3 regions of the Streptomyces sp. NPDC048671 genome follow, and region 1 is predicted to be linked to each of the others. Evidence: riboswitches for the same ligand, from Rfam matches in the RefSeq annotation. Region 1 holds a riboswitch; each other region holds the start of a gene.
What was found. Region 1 has a riboswitch for cyclic di-AMP ahead of ACZ6S6_RS32175 (transglycosylase SLT domain-containing protein). Riboswitches for the same ligand answer to the same signal wherever they lie in the genome.
Positions count from the first base shown of each region.

Region 1 (3,266 bases):
ACTACCGCGTCGGTGACGTGCTCGCGCTGGACGTCGAGGTGCTCGACGACTCCACCCGTCTGTGGAACGACGCCGATGTGTCCGCCTGGTTCAACCGGGTACGCGAACGCGTCGGAAGCTACGTGCCCTGGTTCTACATCAGCACAGGCGCACTGCGCGCGGGCACCTGGACCGCCACCGTCGCCGCCGGCGCCCACCTGTGGGCGGCCTCCTGGGGGGCCAACGACGGCACCTGGCCCGGCGCACCTGACCTCGGCGGCCACTACCCCGACTGGGCCGCCCATCAGTACACGTCCGTGGGCTCCACCGGCGGCGCGTCCCCCGTCGACCTCAGCCGCGCCCGCTCCTGGGCGTTCGACCTCACCGAGCCGACCGGCCCGCCGCCGTCCGGTGGTGGGCTGCCGAAGTCGTCGACGGAGCAGGATGGTGTCCCCGGTCCGGTGATGTGGCAGCGGACGCAGAACTGGCTGCGGATCGAGTCGGGTTACACCGGCCCGATCGACGGGGTCCCCGGAGCCAATACCTATGCCGCGCTCCAGCGGAACCTGCGGAACTGGGGCTACACCGGACCCATCGACGGGGTCCCCGGCACGAACACCTGGGCCGCTCTCCAACGACTCGCCGCCCAGAACGGCTACACCGGCCCCATCGACGGCGAGATGGGACCCAACTCCTGGCGCGGCTTCAGCCACTTCATCAACCAGGACCGCTGGAACTGACCCGCACTCCCGCAGGGCATCCGAGATGGAGTGAAGGCGTGGAAGCGGCGCACTCGCATCCCGTGGCCCTAGGCTGCGAGCCGACACCATCGCCACCGCCGCCATCACCGGCACCATCCCCGACTCAGGAGCGCGCAAGATGTTCGACCCCCTCCGGAAGCACCCGTATCCCGACGCGAATGGGCCGGACGAAGCGCCTGCCCCGCACGCGCTGCTCGCACCGCTGACCGGGTTCCTGGGCACCTGGACCGGGCAGGGCCGCGGTGAGTATCCGACGCTCGCCGAGGAGTTCCGGTACGCGCAGGAGGTGACCTTCAGTCACGACGGGCGGCCCTTCCTCCACTACGAGGCGCGCGCCTGGCTGATCGACGCGGAAGGCGCCCCGCTGCGGCCGTCGGCCCGGGAGAGCGGCTGGTGGCGGATGCAGCCGGACGGGCGCGTCGAGGCGCTGATCACCCAGCCCACCGGTATCGCCGAGATCCTGACCGGCCGTGCGGCCGACGGCGCGGCCGACCTCGCCACTCATCAGGTCGCTCTCGCTCCCACCGCCAAGGAGGTCAGCGCCACCCGTCGCCGCTACACCCTGACGGACGACGGCACGCTCGAATTCGTCCATGACCTCGCGGCCGTCGGCCAGCCGCTCCAGCACCACCTTTCGGCGCGGCTCCGACGCGAGGGCGGAAGTTAGGCCGTGTCCGCCGGCCCGTGTCGGGACGTCCCGCAACCGGGCCGTGAGCGTCCTCGGGCGCATCACGCCATAGTTCATCTATTTAGATCCATCATTAATGATGAACCGATCCGACCTTCCTGCCGGGGGTGGGCCCTGGCGGAGGTCGTCAAGATGTCCTGATTGAACCATTAATCTGATTCGCTACTAATTACTATCAAGGGTCCCTTTTTTGTCGCCCAAAGGTGATGAATGTTGAGCAAATCACCCTTTTCGGGCTCAGTGGTCAGCGTCACTCTTCCGGCCTCGGACGCGGGGCGTCCGGCTTCGGTTCCCTGTTGTGCCAAGAAAGTTGACTTCCTCGTGAAGGTCTGATGGTGAGCATTTCCTTTAATTGATCTTGCGAATCAATTGGGATCTCGAATTCAGGGCTTGTTTCGCTCGGTGTTTCTCGCTTACGGTCACCGTCAATCCGGATGGAACGCCGAATCCTGCCGCCGTCCGGTAACCCGACCCACTCACGTACGGCAGGAGCGGGGGACCCAGGTTTGCCGCCGGTCCGGTATCCGGAGCGGCTAGGGGTGAAGTCGCCATCACGTGCGGCCGGACATCTCCAGTCCGAACCCGACAGCTCACCTCGCAGGCGGCGGAGAGGAAAAGAGCCATGCCCATCATGGGTAAGCACCGTCGTTCCAAGTCCACCTCCCTGACCCGCGGTTTCATCGCCGTGAGCACGGGCGGAGCCGTTCTCGCGCTCCCCCTGATCGGGGCCGGATCGGCTTCTGCCGCACCGGCACACGCTGTCGTCGCAGAAAAGGCGGCGGCCCCGACTTCCCTTGCTGCCAAGGGAATTGCCGTCAGCAAGGCGGAGTCCACCGTCTATTCCGTGATCTCCGGTGATTCGCTTTCCAAGATCGCCCGTGGGTATTCGCTCAGCGGCGGCTGGGAGCAGCTCTACAAGGACAACCGGAGTGCGGTCGGTGGAAACCCCGATCTGATTCACCCGGGCCTCAAGCTGACCATCGGCGCCAAGTCCGCGGCCGTCGCGCCCAAGGCGGCCCCCACCGCCGAATCGAAGGCAAAGCCCGCGACCGAGTCCGAGCCCGCAGCTGAGTCCAAGCCCGCAGCCGAGCCTTCGGCCGAGTCCGCGGCCGACGCCTCGCAGTCGTCCGACCGGGCCGAGGGGACCGACCGTGCCGACCGTTCCCAGCGGACGGCCACGCCCATCGCGGAGGAGACCGCCGCCACCGCCCCGGCACAGGCCGCGACGGCGTACACCGCCGACCTCGACGGCTGGATCAAGGAGTCGCTGGCCGTGATGGCCCAGAACGGCATCCCCGGGAGCTACGACGGCATCTACCGCAACGTCATCCGCGAGTCCTCGGGCAACCCGCAGATCGTCAACAACTGGGACTCGAACGCCGCCGCCGGCACCCCGTCCAAGGGTCTCCTCCAGGTGATCCAGCCCACCTTCGACGCCTACCACGTGGCCGGTACCTCGATGGACATCCTCGACCCCGTCGCCAACATCACCGCGGCGTGCAACTACGCCGCGGCCACGTACGGCTCGATCGACAACGTCTTCGGGGCCTACTGACGGGCCTGCTGACATACCGCGCCTCCGCCCTCGGGAGGAGCCGGGCGCAGGGGTGGGAAGGAGCCGAGCGGCTCCTTCCCACCCCTTTGCGCCTGCCCCGGCCGCCCTCGCCAACCGGGTGGGCGATGGCACTATGAACCTTTCATCCCGCGCGCTACCCTCCGCCGCATGATTTCCACGGTGGTCTGGGGTACCGGCAATGTCGGCCGCGCGGCCATCCGCGCCGTCGAGGCCCATCCGGCCCTGAAGCTGGCGCACGTACTTGTTCATGATCCCGGCAAGG
Region 1 is NZ_JBVJHB010000019.1:52,202-55,467, forward strand. It holds gene ACZ6S6_RS32165 (GH25 family lysozyme) at 1-719, shown strand, start outside; gene ACZ6S6_RS32170 (heme-binding beta-barrel domain-containing protein) at 859-1,407, shown strand; cyclic di-AMP (ydaO/yuaA leader) riboswitch at 1,859-2,047, shown strand; gene ACZ6S6_RS32175 (transglycosylase SLT domain-containing protein) at 2,051-2,983, shown strand; gene ACZ6S6_RS32180 (NAD(P)H-dependent amine dehydrogenase family protein) at 3,152-3,266, shown strand, end outside.

Region 2 (3,266 bases), on a different contig from region 1:
GCCGTCAGGTCATCGGCCCGCCGGCCGGTGCGACGCGCGCCGTGCGCGTACTCCCATTGGCCGTCGAGGAGTAGCCCCGCGACCGCGCTCCGGGAAGTCTGGGGGCGGTGCGCGGTACCGTCCGCGGCCCTGAGCGCACCGGGCAGGAGAGCACAGGTGGGGAAGCGGGAGCAGCGGCGAGGGAGGCGGGCCGACCAGATCCGGAACCGCCGGTTCGTCCGGGCTCTGCCTGGCCTGATGATCATCGGCGCGTTGGTGTTCGACTTCTTCACCCCGGCCGCCTTCACCGCTGTCCCGCTCTTCGCCGCGGCCCCGCTGATCGCCGCGCCGTTCTTCTCGCTGGCGGGCACCATCCGTGTCGGAGCCGCCGCGTTGGTGGCCATAGCGGCGCTGCGGCTCTACCGCGGCGCCCTGTTCCAGGTCGTGCCGTCCATCGAGCTCCTCACGGTCCTCACCGTCTCCGCCCTCGCGGTCTTCATCAACGGCGTCGTGCGGCGCAGCAACGAGCAGCTGGCCTCCGCGCGGGTCATCGCGGAGACCGCCATGCGCGCGGTGCTGCCGACGCCGTCCGACCGGATCGGCGGACTGTACGTGGCCGCGCGGTACGAGGCGGCGCAGGCGGACGAGTTCGTCGGCGGTGACCTGTTCTCGGTCACGGACACCCCGTACGGGGTGCGGCTGGTGGTCGGGGACGTGCGCGGCAAAGGCCTGGACGCGGTCGAGGCGGTGGCGGTGATCATCGGCGCGTTCCGGGAGGCTGCCGAGCAGGAGCGGTCGCTGGAGGGGGTGGCTCAGCGGCTGGAGCGTGCGCTGGCGCGGGAATCGAGCAGACGCGGCGGCCTCGACGCGGTCGAGGGGTTCATCACCGCCGTCCTGGCCGAGATCCCGCCGGGTTCGACCCGGGTGCGGATCGTCAACCGCGGCCACCCCGAACCGCTGCTGCTGCACTCGGACGGGGTGCTGGAGGTGCTGCTGCCCACGCTGCCCGCGCTGCCCCTGGGGATGGACCTGGGCGTGTGGCCGGACCGTTCCGACGAGTGGGAGCTGCCCGCCGGGGCGACGCTCCTCCTGTACACGGACGGCCTCTCCGAGGCCCGTGACGCCGACGGGGTCTTCTACGACCCCGCCGAGCGGCTGCGCGGACGGATCTTCCCGGGTCCCGAGGAACTGCTGTCGACGCTGACCGATGACGTACGGCTGCACACCGGTGGGGTGACGACCGACGACATGGCGCTGCTCGCGGTCGTGCGCCCCACCGAGGGCCAGCCGGAGCGGCGCACGACCGTGAGGATCGTGGGTCTGGGGGGCGGCGCCGGGTGAAGGTGAAGGGGCGGACGGGGGAGAGGGTGAGCAGAGGTGAGGGAGAGGCCGCGGCCGATGCCACCGTGCGTAACCGTAAGGAACCCCTCCGCATAACATTTGACGCAACGTCAGAAAACGGATAACGATTGAGGGGCGATCAACTCGCCCGATTCCACCCGGTTGTGCCCCGTAAGTCCAGGCCAATGGCGCGAATGATCAGCTGGAACAGCTTGGAATCGGACCCGTGTGTCTATTAACGTTCGATAACGCAGCGCGGTTGTCCCAGCCGCCGTCAGAGGCGGCACCGTGCGCGAGCGCCGAATTCCGCAAGGGAACCGGGGAACCACCTACATGGGGTGAATCGGGCATCTCTGTCTTGTCGCGAGACGGAGGAACCCGTAGGAGACCTTCCTGCTCCGAACCCGTCAGCTAACCCGGTAGGCGAGAAGGAAGGAAAGGAGTGCGCCCCAGTGGCGTCCAACAAGCCTGCCCCCGAAGCCCCCTCCCGGTTCGTACCCGAACACGGAAATGACTTCGGAACCGGGCCCGGTGCCGTCTACGGCACCCACCACGGCACCACGTACGGCACCGCATACGGCACCCACCACGGAACCGCTTACGGGACCGAGCACGGAACCGCTTACGGAACCGATCGGGGCAGCGAGTTCGGCAACGGCTTCCCGGCCGACGAGACCGAGTCCGACAAGGCGTGGGAGGAATGGAATCCCACCGAGGAGTCCGTCCGCCCCGTACGCGGCAAGCACCGCGTCGCCAAGCAGCGCAATGGTCTCGCCCGTAGCTCCACCGTTCTCGGCGTCGGTGTCATCGCGGCCGTCGGCGCGGGCGGCATGGCCTCCGCGCAGAGCAAGCCGCCGGTTTCCATCTCTCTTCCCGACGCCATCTCGGACAAGCTCCCCGAGGCCAAGTCCCTGCCGGGCGTCGGCGCACTGTTCTCCAGTGGGTCCGAGGCGGAGCAGGCCGGGGCCGAGACCGCTTCCGCCCCGCTGACGACGGCCGGCATCACCACCACCGAGGCCGAGCAGGGCACGACGGACGCCGGCGAGGCGCTCCGCGCCCGCATCCTCCAGCAGGCCGAGCAGCAGCAGGACTCCGCCGACGCGGAGGCCAAGGCGGCCGAGGAGAAGGCCGCCGCGGAGAAGGCGGCAGCCGAGGCGAAGAAGCAGCAGGACGCCGCGGAGGCCAAGGTCGCCGCCGCGAAGAAGAAGGCGGAGGCGGAGGCGAAGAAGAAGGCCGAGGCCGCGCGGCTCGCCAAGCTCGCCGCCAGCTACGCCATCCCCACCTCCTCGTACACGATCACCTCGACCTTCGGCGAAGCCGGTTCGATGTGGTCCTCCGGCTACCACACGGGCCTCGACTTCGCGGCGCCGACCGGTACCCCGATCAAGGCCATCCACAGCGGCACCGTCAAGTCGGCCGGCTGGTCCGGTGCTTACGGCTACCGCACGGTCCTGGAGCTTGAGGACGGTACGGAGCTGTGGTTCTGCCACCAGTCCTCGATCGGTGTCGGCGTCGGCCAGAAGGTCACCACCGGGGACACCATCGGGCGCGTCGGCGCGACCGGCAATGTGACCGGCCCGCACCTTCACCTTGAGGTCCACACCCCGGACGGCACCGGGATCGACCCGATGACCTGGCTGCGTGCCCGGGGCCTGACGGTCTGAGCAGGCTGCCGCTGAACCCCGGCAGTCCTGACGCTCACCCCCCGACGTCGGGACTGCCGGTCCGCCGCTGCATCCGTATCCGTGTCCGTATCCCTGTCCGTGTCCGTGTCCGTATCCGTGTTCGTAGCTGTACACGGCACGGAATATCGGAATAGCGGAGGCGGTGGAACGAGTTGTTCCATCCATGACTTCTCTCCGCAAGCTCGGTTCGTCCAGCCTTCAGGTCTTCCCGCTCTCCCTCGGCGGCAACGTATTCGGCTGGACGGCCGACGAGGCGCAGTC
Region 2 is NZ_JBVJHB010000017.1:175,772-179,037, forward strand. It holds gene ACZ6S6_RS31105 (PP2C family protein-serine/threonine phosphatase) at 157-1,320, shown strand; cyclic di-AMP (ydaO/yuaA leader) riboswitch at 1,608-1,761, shown strand; gene ACZ6S6_RS31110 (M23 family metallopeptidase) at 1,773-2,984, shown strand; gene ACZ6S6_RS31115 (aldo/keto reductase) at 3,169-3,266, shown strand, end outside.
Region 2: it holds a riboswitch for cyclic di-AMP, as region 1 does, so the genes downstream of both, ACZ6S6_RS31110 (M23 family metallopeptidase) here and ACZ6S6_RS32175 (transglycosylase SLT domain-containing protein) in region 1, are expected to answer to the same signal.

Region 3 (3,266 bases), on a different contig from region 1:
ACACCCTGCTGCAGAGCCCCGCCGCCGAGCTGTGCCTCGGCAGCGGAATCCACCGTCGCTGAGACGCCGTCCCCGCCACCGGCACGTCCGGTCGCCAGAGAGGACTGTCATGTCCGATTCCGAGAACTATGACCCGCTCAGCCCGGCCAAGCGCAAGGAGTCGTCCTCGCAGGAGAGCCGGATGCCGCGCGGGCTCGTCATCAGGCTGTTCGCCTATCTGGTGGCCGGGCACGTCATCGCGGGTTTCCTCTACCTGCTGTTCGCGGTGGGGATGCACAACCAGTAGCGGGGGACTCGGTGGCCCGGCCGGCCGGTCACGCGTCGTCGAGGAGCCGCTCGCGCAGCCGCTCCCGGGTCTCGGGGGTGATTTTCAGCCCCTCGGAGAGATAGCGGTCGGTGCCGCCCCAGGTCTCGTCGATCGTGGCGAAGGCGGCGGCGAGATATTCGCTGTGGGCGCCGAAGAGCGGGCTGAGGAGCTCCATCACCTCGGGCGACATCCCGGCCGCCGAGGTGTCGCTGCGGCGCACCCGGTAGCGGCGGTGGGTGTCGTTGGACTTGAGGTAGTCGGCCTCGACGGCCTCGCGCCCGACGCCGACCGCGAGCAGGGAGACCGCGATCGAGAGCCCCGCCCGGTCCTTGCCGGCCGCGCAGTGCATCAGGGCGGGGACGCTGTCCTCGGCCAGGGCGTGCAGCACGCGGCTGTGCTCGGCGGTGCGCTCCAGGATGATCGTCCGGTAGGAGGCGACCATGCGGTCGGTCCCCTTGCTGCCGTCGAGGAGGCCGCGCAGCTCGTCCGTGTTGCCGTCGCGCACCATCCGCCAGAACTCGGCGCCGTCCGCCGGGTCGGTGAGGGGGATGTTCACATTGCGTACGCCGGGCAGCTCGACGTCCAGTCCGTCCAGCTTGAGGTCTGCGGCATTGCGGAAGTCGAAGACGGTGTGGAGGCCGAGACCGCCCAGGAACGCGGCGTCCTCGGCGGTGGCGCCCGCCAGGTGACCGCTGCGGAAGAGCCGTCCGTACCGCACCCGGCGGCCGTCCGCGGTGGGCAGTCCGCCCACGTCACGGAAATTACGGACCCCCGCCAGCTCGGGTTCCGTCGACGGGGTCTGCGGCAGCTGCTGCGTCACGGTCACTCCTGGAGGCTCTGCCGCCGACGCGTGTCGCCGACGGGTCCACTCCCGTGACGATACGACATCGGATTCTCGGGCAATCGTCTCGGTGACGGCCCTGCACGGACTCCCGCGCGGGTCCCGGTCTGCGGCTCCGGCGCGAACGACAGACGCGACATGTCCGTATTGAGACTTTTAGCCGAACATGCCCTGCTTGTGCGGGAGATGATCGCCCTCTCGTGAGCGGGATCATATCCGTGACGGTGTGTGGCGGCGCCCCGGATGGGTAATCCGTGCGCCGCGCGGAAAGCCAAGATCCGTAATCCACGGAGTGTGACCGGAATTCCGCGCCGATATTCCGGAGGGGAAACCGGTGTGGAACCTGTGGCTTGTTTCCGCCGTCCCCACTCGCTTACGTTCGCTCTCAATCCGGATGGAACGCCTAATCCTGCCGCCGTCCGGAATTCGCACCCACTCACCGTGTGGCAGGAGCGGGGGAACCAGGTAAGCCGCCGACCGGAGCGATCCGGCCGGCTCGGGGTGAAGTCGCGCCAGCCGCGACCGGGCATCTCCAGCCCGAACCCGACAGCTCACCTCGTAGGCGCCGGAGAGGAAATTCTTCATGCCCATACCGGGTAAGCACCGCCGTCCGAAGTCCAGCACCATCGCCCGTGGCGTCGTCGTCGCGAGCGCCGGCGGAGCCGTCATCGCGCTTCCGCTGCTCGGCGCCACCGGTGCCAACGCCGCGGAGCAGGCCGCTCCCGCCACCGCGAACTCGGCCGCCGCCACGCACGCCGCCCCGGCCAAGCAGGTCGCGGAGAAGCAGGACGGCACCAAGACGTACTCCGTGGTCTCCGGCGACTACCTGTCGAAGATCGCCGCCGAGCACAAGCTCAAGGGCGGCTGGGAGAAGCTGTACCAGGACAACCGCAAGGTCGTCGGCGACGACCCGAGCCTGATCTTCCCGGGCATGAAGCTGACGCTCGGCGGCAAGGCCTGGGGCCACGCCTCGACCACCGGCTCGCACACCTCCGCGGGCGCCACCACCCCGTCGAAGGCCCCCTCCAAGGCTCCGGCCAAGACCGAGTCGAAGGCCCCCACGGCCTCCAACTCCGCGTCCTCCTCCAACGCCCAGGCGTCCAACGGGGCCTCGGCCCCGGCCGAGCAGAGCACCGGCTCCGGTTACGTCCACCCGGTTCCCGGCAACCACACCACCGCCTACCGCGCCTCCGGCGCCAGCTGGTCCAGCGGCAGCCACACCGGCATCGACTTCCCCGTGTCCACCGGCACCAGCGTGAAGGCGATCACCTCGGGCACCGTCGTCACCGCCGGCTGGGGCGGCGCGTACGGCAACGAGGTCGTCATCAAGCACGCCGACGGCCACTACTCGCAGTACGGCCACATGTCCTCGCTCTCCGTCTCGGCGGGCCAGACCGTGACCGCGGGCCAGCAGGTCGGCCTCTCGGGCGCCACCGGCAACGCGACCGGCCCGCACCTGCACTTCGAGATCCGCACGGGTCCGGCGTACGGCTCGGACGTCGACCCGATCGCCTACCTGGCGTCGCACGGGATCAACGTCTGATCCAGGCAGTACCGGTCCGGTGACCCGGACCGGAGCAATACATAGAGGGACGGTGCGTGGCGGCGCACCGTCCCTCTGCTTATTCCCCCTTTACCAAAACCTGACCGGGTGGTCTATCTCACCACCCGTCAAGCCCGTATTACGGTCGCGTAGGTCACATTCGACGGTGCAGGATATGCCCTTGTGGCAAACGATTCGAGAAACATCCGACAGAGCGTCATCAACCGGCAGGGCGCCATCGAGTCGTACGCGGCGATTGGCGACAGCTTCACCGAGGGAGTCGGCGATCTCGGCCCCGACGGGACATTCGTCGGCTGGGCTGACAGGTTCGCGGTCATCCTCGCGGACCAGCTCCCGGACCCCGGAACGGCACCGGGCATCACAGGCGCCGCGCACGGGAACTTCAGGTACGCCAATCTCGCCGTACGAGGACGTCTCCTCGACCAGATAGTCGAGGAGCAGGTGCCCCGCGCCAGAGAACTCGCCCCCGACCTGGTGAGCTTCTGCGCGGGCGGCAACGACATCATCCGGCCGGGCACCGACCCCGACGACGTCGCCGAGCGCTTCGAGCGCGC
Region 3 is NZ_JBVJHB010000002.1:289,333-292,598, reverse strand. It holds gene ACZ6S6_RS05740 (helix-turn-helix domain-containing protein) at 1-62, shown strand, start outside; gene ACZ6S6_RS05735 (DUF6126 family protein) at 110-286, shown strand; gene ACZ6S6_RS05730 (tyrosine-protein phosphatase) at 315-1,127, opposite strand; cyclic di-AMP (ydaO/yuaA leader) riboswitch at 1,568-1,728, shown strand; gene ACZ6S6_RS05725 (M23 family metallopeptidase) at 1,732-2,691, shown strand; gene ACZ6S6_RS05720 (SGNH/GDSL hydrolase family protein) at 2,875-3,266, shown strand, end outside.
Region 3: it holds a riboswitch for cyclic di-AMP, as region 1 does, so the genes downstream of both, ACZ6S6_RS05725 (M23 family metallopeptidase) here and ACZ6S6_RS32175 (transglycosylase SLT domain-containing protein) in region 1, are expected to answer to the same signal.